DNA from 2 places in the Streptomyces sp. NPDC004610 genome. Region 1 is predicted to be linked to the other one. Evidence: riboswitches for the same ligand, from Rfam matches in the RefSeq annotation. Region 1 holds a riboswitch; the other holds the start of a gene.
What was found. A riboswitch is a leader RNA that binds a small molecule or an ion and turns the genes downstream of it on or off. The one in region 1 is predicted to bind thiamine pyrophosphate.
Positions count from the first base shown of each region.

Region 2: it holds a riboswitch for thiamine pyrophosphate, as region 1 does, so the genes downstream of both, thiC (phosphomethylpyrimidine synthase ThiC) here and thiO (glycine oxidase ThiO) in region 1, are expected to answer to the same signal.

Region 1 covers NZ_JBEXLA010000006.1:168,796-176,384, forward strand. The annotation lists gene pknB (Stk1 family PASTA domain-containing Ser/Thr kinase) at 1-1,746, opposite strand, end outside; gene ABZX40_RS08805 (thiazole synthase) at 1,901-2,695, opposite strand; gene thiS (sulfur carrier protein ThiS) at 2,699-2,950, opposite strand; gene thiO (glycine oxidase ThiO) at 2,965-4,158, opposite strand; TPP riboswitch at 4,156-4,267, opposite strand; gene ABZX40_RS08820 (hypothetical protein) at 4,320-4,673, shown strand; gene ABZX40_RS08825 (FAD-dependent oxidoreductase) at 4,812-5,987, shown strand; gene ABZX40_RS08830 (Rv2175c family DNA-binding protein) at 6,107-6,472, shown strand; gene thiE (thiamine phosphate synthase) at 6,722-7,375, shown strand; gene metF (methylenetetrahydrofolate reductase [NAD(P)H]) at 7,535-7,589, shown strand, end outside.
Region 2 covers NZ_JBEXLA010000013.1:64,372-71,960, forward strand. The annotation lists gene ABZX40_RS16720 (metallophosphoesterase family protein) at 1-414, shown strand, start outside; gene ABZX40_RS16725 (hypothetical protein) at 617-1,489, shown strand; gene ABZX40_RS16730 (VWA domain-containing protein) at 1,718-3,166, opposite strand; gene thiC (phosphomethylpyrimidine synthase ThiC) at 3,346-5,148, opposite strand; TPP riboswitch at 5,141-5,330, opposite strand; partial or broken gene ABZX40_RS16740 (YibE/F family protein) at 6,236-7,589, shown strand, end outside.

The sequences.
Region 1 (7,589 bases):
GATCATCCGGGGCCCGCTGGACAGGGTCAGCGTCACCGCGTCGCCCTCGGCGAGGCGCGTGCCCTCGCCCGGGGTCTGCCGGGCCACCGCGCCCGCGTCGATCTCGGCGGAGTCGACCCGCTCGGCGGCGATCCGCACCGTCAGCCCGGCCTCGACCAGCTCCGCGCGGGCGTCCTCCAGTTCCTCGCCGGTGACGTCCGGGACGTCGACCGGGGCGCCCTTGCTGACCACCAGGGCGATGGCCGAGCCCGCCCGGCGCTCGGTGCCGCCGCGCGGGTCGCTGTCGATGACCGAGCCCTCGGCGATCTCCTCGTGGAACTCCCGGGTCACCATGCCCGGCTCCAGGCCCTCGTCCGTCAGCAGGGCCCGCGCGTCCGCCAGCACCATGCCCTGGACATCCGGCACCCGGACCGTCTCCGGGCCGTCGGACACGGTCAGCGTCACCGAGTCGTTCTGCCGTATCCGGCCGCCGGTCCCGGGGTCGGTGCTCATCACCGCGCCCCGCTCGACGGTGTCGCTGTAGGCGTGCCGGACCTCGCCCACGTCCAGCCCGGCGTCGCCCAGCCGGTCCCGGGCCTCGGCCTCGGTCTGCCCCAGCACCGCCGGGACCTGGGTGAACTGGCCGGAATTGATGTACCAGACGCCCGCCCCGACCCCGAACACCAGCAGCACGGCCGCCACCAGCGTCAGGGTCAGCCGCCGCTGCCGGGCGGTGCGGCGGCGCGGGGGCGGGGGCGGCTCGGCGGCGAACCGGCTGGTGCGGTGGAACTCGTCCGGCTCGTCCCCGTCGACCGGCAGCGGCCGGGGCACGGTCAGCGCCCGCGGGATGACACTCGTCCGGTCCAGCGCGTTGTCGTGCGCCTCGGCCCGCGCCTGCGGCGGTACGGCGTCGAGCTGGGCGTCGGTGAGCCGGCCACGGGCCTCGCGGACCCGGGCCAGCAGCGCCACCGCGTCGTACGCCCGGATCTCCGGGTTGCGCGCGGTGGCCGCGGCGACCAGTTCGTCCAGCTCGTAGGCCAGGGCGGGCACCCGGGCCGAGGGCGGCGGGACGTCCTCGTGGAGCGCCTTGTAGAGCACCTGGGCCGGGGTCTCCCCGGCGTGCGGCTTGCCCGCGGTGAGCATCTCGAACAGCATCACCCCGCACGCGTACACATCCACGCGCGCGTCGGCCGTGCCGTGCTCGATCTGCTCCGGGGCGAGATAGGAGACCGTGCCGAGCACCGCGCCGGTGGTGCTGGTCACCGCGTCCACCGACCGCACCAGGCCGAAATCCGCCACCTTCACCCGGCCGTCGTCCCCTATGAGGACGTTCTCCGGCTTCATGTCGCGGTGCACGAACCCCGCGCGGTGGGCGGCGCCCAGCGCGGCGAGGACCGGCTCCAGGATGTCCAGCGCGGCCCGCGGCTGGAGCGCCCCGCGCTCGCGCAGCACGTCCCGCAGGGTGCATCCGGCCACGTACTCCATGGCCAGATAGACATACGACCCGTCGGTGCCCTGGTCGAAGACCTGGACCACATTGGGGTGGGCGAGCCGGGCGACGGACTTGGCCTCGCGGATGAACCGGTCCACGAACGAGGCGTCGGCGGCCAGCGTCGGGTGCATCACCTTCAGCGCGAGCACCCGGTCCAGGCGGGTGTCCACGGCCCGGTAGACCGTGGCCATCCCGCCGACCGCGATCCGCGCGTCGACGCGGTACCGGCCGTCGAGCAACTGCCCGATCAGAGGGTCCTGGAGGGTCGTGTCCACGCTGGTGAGTCTACGATCCGGCACTGACAGCACCGTCCGTTCCACCGTTCGGGTGACACACTGCCACAGACTTGTGACCGGGACGGGACGGTACGGGCGGTACGTGCCGGGTGGCCGGAAAGGGCCGTACTGGACAGGTCCGGGCCGGGGCCGGTCAGAACGCCGGGCGCTCCGGGTCCAGGTCGGCGCGGCCGTCCGCCGGGGAGGACGCCTCGGCGAAGTGCCGCCTCGGGATCCGCCCCGCCCGCCGGGCCAGCCGCCCGGCCTCCACGGCGTGTCGCATGGCGTCGGCCATCAGAACCGGCTCCCGCGCGCGGGTGACCGCCGAGGCGAGCATCACCCCCGCGCAGCCCAGCTCCATCGCGAGCGCCGCGTCCGAGGCCGTCCCGGCGCCCGCGTCCAGGATCACCGGCACGCGCGCGTGCTCCACGATCAGCTGGAAGTTGTGCGGGTTGCGGATACCGAGCCCGGAGCCGATCGGCGAACCCAGCGGCATGATCGCCGCACAGCCCGCGTCCTCCAGCCGCCGCGCCAGCACCGGGTCGTCATTGGTGTACGGCAGTACGGTGAAACCGTCGTCCACCAGGGTCTCCGCCGCCTCCAGCAGCTCGATCGGGTCCGGCAGCAGGGTGCGCTCGTCGGCGATGACCTCCAGCTTGACCAGATCCGTGCCCAGCGCCTCGCGCGCGAGGCGGGCGGTGAGGACGGCCTCGCCCGCCGTGAAGCACCCGGCGGTGTTCGGCAGCACCCGGATGCCGAGCCGCTCCAGCACCGACAGCACCGAGCCGTGCACCTCGGGGTTGACCCGGCGCATCGCGACCGTGGTCAGCTCGGTGCCGGACGCCACCAGGGCGCGTTCCAGCACATCCAGGCTCGGGGCGCCGCCCGTGCCCATGATCAGCCGGGAGGCGAAGGACGTCCCGGCGAGGACGAAGGGGTCGTCGGCCATGGCTCAGCCTCCCTGGACGGCGGTCAGGACTTCCACCCGGTCGCCGTCGTACAGGGCGGTCGCGGCCCACCGCCCGCGCGGGACGACGGTCTCGTTGAGGGCGGCGGCCACCCCGGAGGGCGCCGCGGTGAGGGTGCGCACCAGCGCGTCCAGCGCCGTGCCGGGGGCGATCTCGCGGGGCTCGCCGTTGACGGAGACGGTGACCGGGGCGGGCGCACCGGCGGCGGGGCCGGTACCCGTGGCGGCCGGGTCCATGGGGCTCGTACGGTTCATGCGGGCTGCTCCGTGAGGGCTGCGGCGGTGAACCGCCGGGGTGTGAAGGGGCGGGCTTCCCCGGGGAGTTCACCGGTGACGAGGGCGTGCGCCAGGGCGTCGCCGGTGACCGGGGTGAGCAGGACGCCGTTGCGGTAGTGCCCGGTCGCCAGCAGCAGTCCGGGCAGGTCGGTCGGGCCGAGCAGCGGGGCGTTGTCCGGGGAGCCGGGGCGCAGTCCCGCGCGGGTCTCGGTCAGCGGCAGTTCGGTGATGCCGGGGATCAGCTCATGGGCGTCGCGCAGCAGCTCGTACACCCCGCCCGCGGTGACCGTGGTGTCCCAGCCCTGTTCCTCGCTGGTGGCGCCGACGACGAGTTCGCCGTTCTCGCGCGGCACCAGATAGACATTGCCGCCGCGCACCACCGCGCGCACGGTACGGCTCAGGAAGGGCGCGTACGGCCGCGGCACGGTCAGCCGCAGCACCTGCCCCTTCACCGGCCGCACAGGGGGCCGTACGGCGTCCGGGACGCCCGCGAGACGGCCGCTCAGGCTCCCGGCGGCCAGCACCACCTGCCCGGCGGCCAGCTCGGTGCCCGCGCGGGTGACGACCCCGGTGGCGCGGTCCCGGGCCACAGACAGCCGTTCGGCCCAGTCCCGGTGGAAGACCACCCCGGCCCGCTCACAGGCCGTCACAAGGGCCGCCGAGAGCCGTCTCGGGTCGATCTGGTGGTCCCCGTCGACCCGCAGCCCGCCGCGCACCCCCGGTGCCAGCATCGGCTCCAGCCGGCGGCAGTCCCGCCCGGACAGCCACTCCGACGCCAGACCGGACTGCCGCTGGAGGATGTGCAGTTCGCGCAGATGCGCCCGGTCATCGGCGTCCAGGGCGACGGCCAGGGTGCCGCAGCGGCGGTAACCGAGGTCCTGGCCGGTGAGATCGGTCAGCTCGGCCACGAAGGCGGGGTAGCGGTCGGCGGAGGCCAGATTGAGGCCAAGCAGGGTCTGCTCGCCGTGGTGCAGCTCGGTGACGGCGGCCAGCATCCCGGCCGCCACCTGGGCGGCCCCGCCGCCGGGCGCGGGATCCAGCACGGCCGTGGCCAGCCCGCGCTGCGCGGCCCGCCAGGCGGTGACCAGCCCGATGATCCCCCCGCCGACGACCAGGACGTCGGATGCCGGCGAGAGTGTGCCTGAGTGTGCGTGGGTGTCGGACGGCATGGGCGTTCGGCCCCTCCCTTCGCCGGCATGACCCGGATCAGGTTCGTACGGTCGGAGGCCGCCAGCCTCCCTCTCAGCCCGGTGCGTCCGGGCTCCCGCGAGTGCTCTACGTTGGGCAGCCTAGCCCGTGCCACCACGCCTCTGTAAGGGAGCCCGCGCCGATGCCCCGCTCGCTGGACGGTGTCGTCCTCGCCCCGGTCGCCGATCAGGCCCCAGGTCAGGTGGGCACCCGCACCCGCTTCGCCTACCACGAGCACAACGGCGAGATCTGGGCCGAGTACACGGGCGGGGACGTGGTGCGCGGGTTCCTGGTCGGCACGCGCGCGGGGGACCGGCTGGACTTCCGCTACGTCCAGCTCAAGACCGACGGAACGACCTCCTCCGGTCACTGCGCGTCACGGATCGGCGAACTGCCCGACGGACGGCTGCGGCTCACCGAGACCTGGGAGTGGGAGTCCCAGGAGGGCAGCGGGACGAGTGTGGTCGAGGAGATCGCCGACGCCGGGACGGGGTAGGAGCACCGTGTGCGGGACGCCACGCGGGCGGACCCGGCTGACACATCGTCAGGTGCCTACAGTGATCGGGTGAGCGTGGACAGAGAGCAGACGGCGGCGACCGGACCGGCCCGGCGGGTGGTCGTGGTGGGTGCCGGAATGGCCGGGGTGCAGACGGCGGTGGCCCTGCGTGAACAGGGCTTCACCGGGACCGTGACCCTGATCGGCGCCGAACCCCATCAGCCCTACGACCGTCCCCCGCTGTCCAAGGCCGTCCTGCTCGGCAAGGCCGAGGACTCCGCCTTCGACATCGACTTCGCCTCCCTCGGCATCGAGCTGCGCCTCGGCCACGAGGCGACCGGCGTCCGGCCCGCCGACCACGAGCTGGACACCACCCGGGGACCCGTCCCGTACGACGTCCTGGTGCTGGCCACCGGCGCCGAACCGATCCGCCTGCCCGGCACCCGGGGCGTGCCCGGGGTGCATCTGCTGCGCACCCTGGACGACGCCGCCCGGCTGCGCCCGGTGCTCGCCCGCCAGCACGACATCGTGGTCGTCGGCGCCGGCTGGATCGGCGCCGAGTTCGCCACCGCCGCGCGCGAGGCGGGCTGCGCGGTGACCGTCGTGGAGGCCGCCGACCGGCCCCTCGCCGGTGCCCTGCCCGCCGAGGTCGCCGCGCCCATGACCCGCTGGTACGCCGACAGCGGCGCCGATCTGCGCACCCACGCGCGCGTGGCCCGGGTCGAGCCCGGCGCGGTCGTCCTGGACGACGGCTCGCGGATCGCGGCCGGCGCGGTCGTCGTCGGCATCGGGGCCCGGCCCGCCACCGCCTGGCTGACCGGCTCCGGCATCGAGCTGGGCACCCACGGCGAGGTGGTCGCCGACGCCCGGCTGCGCGTCTCGGCCCCCGATGTCTACGCGGTCGGCGACTGCGCGTCCTTCCCCTCCGCCCGCTACGGCGAGCGCCTCCTCGTCCACCACTGGGACAACGCCCTCCAGGGCCCCCGTACGGTCGCCGCGAACATCGTCGAGGACGGGCACACCGACATCGTCTACGACCCGGTGCCGTACTTCTGGTCCGAGCAGTTCGGCCGCTTCGTGCAGTACGCCGGACATCACGCCGGAGCCGACAGCACCGTCTGGCGCGGTGACCCCGAGGGCCCCGCCTGGTCCGTCTGCTGGCTGCGCGGGGGACGGCTCGTCGCCCTGCTGGCGGTGGGCCGCCCGAGGGACCTGGCCCAGGGGCGGCGGCTGATCGAGGCGGGCGCCACCCTGGACCCCGGCCTGCTCACCGACCCGGCCCGGCCGCTGAAGTCGGCGGTCCGCACCGGCTGAGACCGAGGGCCGGGACCCGCCTGGACCGGCGGGCCGGACCCGCCGGGGAGGCGACCCGGACGGCCGGGCGGACGCCGCTCGGCTACCGGCTGTCAGTCCCAGATGGCAGTCTTGGTGACGTGACCGAGATTGACGCAAAGATCGATGTGCTCGTCCCCGCGTGGCTGACCCTCCCCGACATCGCCGAACAGCTCGATGTCGAGGTGACCCGTGTACGGCAGCTGGTCAAGGAGGGCCAGCTCATCGCCGTACGCCGGGGTGAGAACCGCGCACTGCACGTCCCCGCCGCCTTCATCGACGGGGACAAGGTCGTCAAGGGCCTCGCCGGCACCCTGACGCTGCTCAGGGACGACGGCTTCACGGTCGAAGAGATGATCCAGTGGCTGTTCACCCCCGACCCGAGTCTGCCCGGCACCCCCGCCCAGGCGCTGAGCGAGAACCGGGGTACGGAGGTGAAGCGGCGCGCCCAGGCGCTCGCCGTCTGATCCGCACCCGCACCCACACGCAGAGCCGAACACCGTCAGGCGTACGGACCACGACGGCCCGTACGCCCTGAACGGACCCATCCGATCCACCTGATCCATCCGCTCCACCTGATCCACCTGATCCATCCGCTCCAGACATGCATCCACACCGAGCCGCGTACAGCCATGTACGCGGACCATCACCTAGACAGGGATCGATCCGGCCCGCGCGGTTCAGCGGGCCGGATCGCGATCCGGGGGGACTCCTAGATGCCCGACCCCGTGGCCGCGCGCGAGCGGCTCGCCGACGCCCGGCTCTATCTGTGCACGGACGCCCGCAAGCGGCAGGGCGATCTCCCGGAGTTCCTGGACGCCGCGCTGGCCGGCGGTGTCGACATCGTGCAGCTGCGCGACAAGGGCATGGAGGCCGCCGAGGAGCTGGAGCATCTCGCGGTCCTCGCCGACGCCTGCCGGCGGCACGGCAGACTGCTCGCGGTCAACGACCGCGCGGATGTCGCCCACGCCGCCGGGGCGGACGTGCTCCACCTCGGGCAGGGCGACCTCCCGGTGCCCGCCGCGCGGGCCCTGCTCGGCCCCGAGGTGCTCATCGGCCGCTCCACCCACGCCGACGGCGAGGCCGCCGCGGCTGCCGTCCAGGACGGCGTGGACTACTTCTGCACGGGCCCCTGCTGGCCCACCCCCACCAAGCCGGGCCGCCACGCCCCCGGCCTCGGGCTGGTCCGGCACACCGCCGGGCTGGGCACCGACCGGCCCTGGTTCGCCATCGGCGGCATCGACCTGGCCAACCTGGACGAGGCGCTGGACGCGGGCGCCCGCCGGGTGGTGGTGGTCCGCGCGATCACCGAGGCGGACGACCCGGGCGCGGCGGCGGCGGAGTTCGCCAAGCGGCTGCGGGGGGCCTGAGAGCGCCTCGCGCCCCGCTCGGGGCCGCCTGGAGAGCCGATGTGGTTTCGGCCACGCAGTTGTCCGGGTTCTGTCCAAGGGGTGGACGGCGACCGGGCAAATCGGGCAAATTTCCGGACTCCGGTTGGGGTGCCGCCGAGCCGCCACTAACCTGCCGGTATGGCCTTCGGAACCGCGTCCACCAGGACTGACCGCGCCCGCACCGTGCGTGACA
Region 2 (7,589 bases), on a different contig from region 1:
ATGGAGGAGATCGACGACCATCTCCTCGTCCACTCGGACACCACCGCTTATCTCGACTACGGCCGGTCCATCGAAGAAGTCAACGACACCGTCCGCGAGACCCTCACCCGCAACGATCCGGACGAAGTCTGGGACCTCTTCCGCAAGTTCACCAAGCGCTTCTCCTTCCGCGACGAGGGCGGCGCCGACGCCGTACGATCCCTGCTCGATACGTACGGCGGCACCCGGATCGTTCATGGCCACAGCCCGATTCCGTATCTGCTGGGCGAAGTGGGTTCCGAGGAGGGTGAGGACGAGTCCCGGCCCGCGGTCGAGGGACCGCATCTCTACGCCGGTGGCCTCGCCATCGCCATGGACGGCGGAGTCACCATGGCCGGAAAGCTGCTGGTGCAGCAACTTCCCCTGCATGGCTGACGTTTTTCCGGGCAGGCGACCCCTCCCAACCGTCCCACCGGAACGGCGTACGACCGCGCGGAACACTGGGCAATTTCGGTAAACCCCCTGTCACCGTGTGCCGTCGCCGCTCTACCATCGGCTTATCCGTAGCAGGCTCCCCTCCGTTTCTGCCCGACGGCTCGTCCGCATGCGAGCCCCAAGCCCTACGGAGCATCGGGGGATGCACATGAACAGCGTTCCGCAGCACCTGCTGAGCGAGGACCGCCAAGAGTACGAGCGGATCCTCGATGAGGCGCTGCGCTCCGCACCACACCGTCCGGAGCTGGCATCGGTCGGCCAGCGGCTCAACCCGGAACAACTGCGCACCATGGCACTCAACGCCACGGCCCAGATAACGACCGCCGCGGCGATCGAGTACCAGCACTATGTGAAGGTCCGCGAGGAAGTGCGCCATCCGGCGCCGTCCGGCCCGTCACCCCTGCATGACTCCGGCTCCCATGAGTCGGGTCCGGGGTCGGGTCCGGTGGGGCTCGCCGCCACCATGGGGGAGGTCGGAGAGACCGCCGGCGCCGGTGTCGTCGCCGTCGTCGCGGTGCTGGCTCCCGTCCTCGCCGGTACGGCCGCGGCGATCTTTCTGCTGGTCGGATATCTCCTCAGAATGGTCGCGCCCGATCTGACGTTCGGCGAGACCCTGCTCACCACGGGCTGGGTCTTCGGCGGGGTGACCGCCGTGGCGATCCTGATCGCCGCCGTCGGACTGCTGATCACCGCGCTACGCAACCGGCCGTCGAGGGAGAGCGGTCCCTACGGCGAACCGGGAGGGGAGGTGGCACAGGCCAGGGAAGCCTGGCGCGATGCGCTGCTGGAGCGCGGCATCATGCCGTTCCTGCGCGATGCGCTCGCCACCGCTCCCGGCCCGGCCGCCCTGCACAGTACGGCGCCGTCCGCACCGAGCGGCCGGATGCCGCACCTGGGCTACGACCGCCCCGGCTTCACCAGCCCCGGCGACGGCTCCTCGGGCTCCCGCCCGAGGTTCAGCAGTCCGGACTACACCAGCCCGGACTTCGGGGGGCCGGAGCACAAGCCGGAGTAGTCCCGCCCCGCGTCCCTTGCGCTCCCGCACGGACGCCGCCGGACCGGAACCGAGCCGGTACACCCGCCGACGGGGGCGGGCAGGCACCGACCGGTGACGGTCCTCACGGCGTGCCGTGGCGGGGGCGTGTGCGTGTGGTGGGTGGGTGGGTGTGTGGGCTGTTTTGGTGGTGGTTGGGTGGGTGGGCTGCCTTGGTGGTGGTGTCGTGGGCCAGGGATCCCGCCAGTGTCAGAGGATCCCCGCGCGGCGCGCGGCCGTGATCCAGTTCGGGAACTCCGACAGCAACCGGTCGTACAGCTCCGCGTCGGGGACCGAGCTGATGTCGTCCACGGCGAAGAAGCCGACGTTGTCGACCCGGCGGCCGGGCAGCGTGTCGAACCGCTCCAGCACCCCGTAGTTGGCCTTCCCCAGTCCCACGAACTGCCAGAAGACCGGCTCCTCCACCGCCTCCCGCAGCTCCCTCTCGATCTGGTCGTTGCGATAGACCCCGCCGTCGGAGAAGAACAGCACCAGCGTGGGTGCCGCGGCGGGATGCCCTCTCACGTAGTCGCGTACCTCGGCGATCACCTTCTGTTCCTCGTTCTGGATACCCACCGCCCGCATGTCCACCTGCCCCGGCTGGAGCCCGCGCTGCGGCTTCTTGCGGCCGAAGAGGCTCAGCTGTCCGACCCGGACATGCAGGCGCAGCCACTCGGGCAGCTCCCCCAGCCGCAGATCGGGCAGCCGCGCGGGGTTCGACGCGAACGTCCATGCCTGCATCTCCCCGTCGTCGTCCAGTTGCGCCGCCACCGCCGCCATTCGCTCCACGACATCGGCGACCACCCCGCGCGTATACAACGGCGACATCGACCCCGAGGCGTCGAGCACGAGGATCACCCGTGCGACGACGCCCTCCGCGCCGTGCTTGCGCAGACTGACCGCCACCTGCTCCTTGCGCAGGGACAGCCGCTTGCGCATGTCCACGGGCAGCTGCTCCTCGCCCTTGGTGAGGCGGGGACCGGAGGCCCCTGACGGGCCGGGCGCGGGCTGGGTGGGAGCCGCCTGGGGTATCGGGGGTGCGGGCGGAGTGGCCGGGGCTGGCACCCGTGCCGCCGGGGTGGGCGTGGGTGTGGAGGTGGGAGCCGGGGTCTGCGGGGCGCTCTCCGGCTCGTCGACACTGATGCCGAAGTCCGTCGCAAGTCCCGCGAGCCCGGAGGCATAGCCCTGGCCCACGGCACGGAACTTCCACTTTCCCTGCCGCCGGTACAGCTCACCCCCGATGAACGCGGTCTCGGTCGTCGCCGCCATCTCGAACCGGGCCAGCTCCGACGAGGTCCCGGCGTCCAGGAGCCGCAGGGTCAGCCCCGGCACCTGGCCGAACGTCCCGCCGTCCGCCGAGGCGCACAGCACGATCCGCTCGATGTCCGGCTCCAGCGCGCCGAGGTTCACCCCGACCGTGTCCGTCGACCCCGCCCCCGTCTGCTGCTTTCCCTGGTGGGTGACGGCCCCGGAGGCGTGATGCGGCTGGTTGTAGAACACGAAGTCGGCGTCACCACGCACCCGCCCCGCAGCGGTGAGCAGCAGTGCGGAGGCGTCGACGTCCGGCACTCCGGGCCCTCCGGTCCAGCACAGCTCGACCCACACCTGGGCGGAGTCGACCGGAAGGTTGGCGCCCTTGCTCAGAGAACTCGATGTCATTCCCCCAGTCTGCCGACCGCCCGGGCCCCTGGCGTCCCCTCTCCCGCAACCTCTGCGGCAGGAGGGGACACCGGACCCGGCCAGTCGGCAAGTCGACTCCGGTCCCCATTCCCCGTCCCCAGTAGCCAGTACCCGCTCCCCGGCGACTCGGTCGACCGGCTGGCCCCGGCCCTGGTGACTCAGTCGGCGAGGGGCAGATACACCCGGTTGCCCGCCGCCGCGAACTCCTTCGACTTCTGGGCCATGCCTTCCTCGATCTCCGCCTTCGACCCGCCGTGCTGTCGGCGGATGTCCTGGGAGATCTTCATCGAGCAGAATTTCGGGCCGCACATGGAGCAGAAGTGGGCCGTCTTGGCGGGCTCCGCCGGGAGGGTCTCGTCGTGGAACTCCCGGGCCGTGTCCGGGTCGAGGGCCAGATTGAACTGGTCCTCCCAGCGGAACTCGAAACGGGCGTCGGACAGCGCATCGTCCCAGTCCTGGGCACCGGGGTGTCCCTTGGCGAGGTCGGCGGCGTGGGCGGCGATCTTGTAGGTGATGACGCCGGTCTTGACGTCGTCACGGTTGGGCAGGCCCAGATGTTCCTTGGGGGTGACGTAGCAGAGCATGGCCGTGCCCCACCAGGCGATCATCGCGGCACCGATGCCGGAGGTGATGTGGTCGTACGCCGGGGCGACGTCCGTCGTCAGCGGGCCGAGCGTATAGAACGGAGCTTCATCACAGATCTCCTGCTGAAGGTCGATGTTCTCCTTGATCTTGTGCATCGGGACATGCCCCGGGCCTTCGATCATGGTCTGTACATTGAAACGCTTAGCGATCCGGTTGAGTTCCCCGAGCGTGCGCAACTCCGCGAACTGCGCCTCGTCGTTGGCGTCCGCGATGGAGCCCGGCCGCAGACCGTCACCGAGTGAGTAGGTGATGTCATAGGCGGCGAGGATCTCGCAGAGTTCCTCGAAGTTCTCGTAGAGGAACGATTCCCTGTGGTGGGCCAGGCACCAGGCCGCCATGATCGAGCCGCCGCGCGAGACGATCCCGGTCTTGCGGTTGGCGGTGAGCGGTACGTACGGCAGCCGGACGCCCGCGTGGACGGTCATGTAGTCCACGCCCTGCTCGGCCTGTTCGATGACCGTGTCCTTGTAGACCTCCCAGGTCAGCTCCTCCGCCCGGCCGTCGACCTTCTCCAGGGCCTGGTAGAGCGGGACGGTGCCGATGGGGACGGGGGAGTTGCGCAGCACCCACTCCCGGGTGGTGTGGATATTGCGGCCGGTGGACAGGTCCATGACCGTGTCGGCGCCCCAGCGGGTCGCCCAGGTCATCTTCTCCACCTCCTCCTCGATGGAGGAGGTCACCGCCGAGTTGCCGATATTGGCGTTGACCTTCACCAGGAACCGTTTGCCGATGATCATCGGCTCGATCTCCGGGTGATTGACATTGGCGGGCAGCACGGCCCGGCCCGCCGCGATCTCCTCGCGGACGACCTCGGGCGCCACGTTCTCCCGGATCGCCACGAACTCCATCTCGGGGGTGATCTCGCCCCGGCGGGCATAGGCGAGTTGAGTCACCGCGGCGCCGTCACGGCTACGGCGCGGCTGACGGGGGCGGCCGGGGAAGACCGCGTCCAGATTGCGCAGCCCGCCGCGCGGCGAGGTGTGCTTGACCCCGTCGTCCTCGGGGCGGACGGGACGGCCCGCGTACTCCTCGGTGTCCCCGCGGGCGATGATCCAGTTCTCCCGCAGCGGAGCCAGTCCCCGGCGGACATCGGTCTCGGCGAGCGGATCGGTGTACGGGCCCGATGTGTCGTACAGCGTGACCGACCGCCCGTTGGTGAGGTGCACCTGGCGGACCGGCACCCGCAGGTCGGGGCGGCTGCCCTCGACATACGCCTTGTGCCAGCCGACGGACTTCCCGGCCTCTCCGCCCTCGGAGACCCCGCTGGAGCTTGGGGTCTGCGGGGAGGCAGGCGTGCTTGTGTCCTTGATGGTCATGAGACCTACTCCCTACGCCGGCATTACCCGGTAACAGGTTCAGCGGTCGACGCAGCGATGTCCGTCTGCCGGTGTTCCATGGGATTCATCACTCATGGTGGCTGATGTTCCACGTGAAACATCGCGAAGACGAAGGTCAGCGCCCTCTCAGCCCGGTGCTCCGAGCTCCCGCGTGTACAAAGGTGCCTCCACGCTAGCGTCAATTCGGGCGCGGTGAACAGAGGGCCCCTGCCGTTCTTGCGATGATCGGTCGGTGACCACACCGCAGGATCCTCTCGTCCCTCCGTCCGGGCCACCGCATGGTCCTCCGTCCGGGTCGGCCGGTCTGTCCGGGTCGGCTGGTCCGTCCGGGCCGTCCTCGCCGTCCGGGCCGTCCGATCACTTGGCCGGTTCTGGCTCGGGGGTGGAGGCGGGGGCCGGATCGGGGCTGGGGACGGGGGCCGGCTCGGGGCTGGGATCAGCGCTGGGATCAGGGTCCGTTGAGAGGTCTGGGGGTGGGTCCGGTGCAGGCTCTGGGGCGGGCTCCGGGCCGGACTATGAGACTGGTTCCGTGCGTCGGCTTGGGGCGCGGGCTCAGGGGGGTGCGTCTGGTGCTGTGCCGGGTGGGGGTGGGGCTGGGGGTGGGTTCGCGGGTCCTGGGGGTCGGTCAGGGGGGCCAGGGGATCGGTCGGGAAGTCCCGAGGGGCCCGGTGGGCGGGGCGGGTTCGGTGGGCCCGGGGGGTTCGGCGGAGCCGGTTCGGCCGGGAGGTCGTCTGGTGGGCAGGTTCCCCGGCCGAGTGGGCAAGTGCACCCGCCCGGTGGGCAGATGCCTGGGCGTGAGGGGCGGATGACTGGGCCGGGCGAGCAAGGGTGGCCCGGCGGGCCAGGGGCGGGCTTCGGTGGGCCTCCGCCCCGGCCGCAGGACTTCGGCGGGCCCCAGGGGCAGGGCTTCGGGCCGGGGCCCACCCAAGGGTCCTACGGGCCGAACCCCGGTGCCGGGCAAGGCGCCGATGACGGGTCCGGCGGTCATGGCCACGGTCACCGTCACAGTCACGGAGACGACGGTCAGGGTGACCCGCACAGTCACGGCGACGGGCCCGGTCAGGGTGGCGCGGGCGGAGGCACGCATGGAGGCGGATCCGGCGATGCATCCGGCGGTGGGCACGGTCACTCTCACAGCCACAGTCACGGCCCCGCCACCCCCGTCTCCGCTCATCTGCGGAAGATCATCGCCGCGATCCTCGTACCGTTCGGTGTCGCGGTGCTGGTCGGGCTCGCGGTGCTGTGGCCCGGGGGTGCCCCGGCGCACGAGCGGACCGGCGTCGGGTTCGACCGGCAGACCCAGGAGGCCACGGTCACCCAGGTCGACCAGGTGGACTGCGCCACGGTGAACGGCTCCGGCGGCACCCCGACCGGCGACACCTCCACCGCCGAGGGCTCCTCCGCCGTCCAGCAGGCGAACGGCACCTGCAAGCGCGCGACGATCCGGGTCGACACCGGCGACGACAAGGGCCGTACATTCACCGAGATCGTCCAGCCCGACCAGTCACGTCAGCTGGAGCAGGGCCAGAAGGTCGTGGTCGCGTACGAGCCGTCCGCGCCCGAGGATCTCCAGTACTCGGTGGCGGACATCAACCGGCGGGTCCCGATGGCGGTGCTCGCCGGGATCTTCGCGCTGGCCGTGGTGCTCGTCGGACGGCTGCGCGGTGTGATGGCGCTGGTCGCGCTGACCATCAGCTTCCTGATTCTCAACTTCTTCATCCTGCCCGCCATCCTCCAGGGCTCGAACCCGCTGGTCGTCGCCGTGGTCGGGGCGAGCGCGATCATGCTGATCGCGCTGTATCTGTGCCATGGGCTGTCGGCGAGAACCTCGGTCGCGGTGCTCGGCACCCTGATCTCGCTGTTGCTGATCGGTGTGCTCGGCTCGGTGTTCATCGACTGGGCGGCGCTGACCGGGAACACGGACGACAACACCGGTCTGATCCACGGTCTCTATCCGACGATCGACATGAGCGGTCTGCTGCTGGCCGGCATCATCATCGGTTCGCTCGGTGTGCTCGACGATGTGACGGTCACCCAGACCTCCGCCGTCTGGGAACTGCACGAGGCCAATCCCACGATGGGCTGGCGCGGGCTGTACCGGGCGGGTATCCGCATCGGCCGCGACCACATCGCCTCCGTCGTCAACACCCTCGTCCTCGCCTACGCGGGTGCCGCGCTCCCCCTGCTGCTGCTCTTCTCGATCGCGCAGAGCAGTGTGGGGACGGTCGCCAACAGTGAGCTGGTGGCCCAGGAGATCGTCCGGACCCTGGTCGGTTCGATCGGGCTGGTCGCCTCGGTGCCGGTGACCACGGCCCTCGCCGCCCTGGTCGTCTCCGCCGACCGTCCGGCGCCGGGTCGGCTGCCGGTGGGACAGGCGGCGCCCGCCGGGCCTGCGGGATCGGCGGGGTTGACGACGGGCC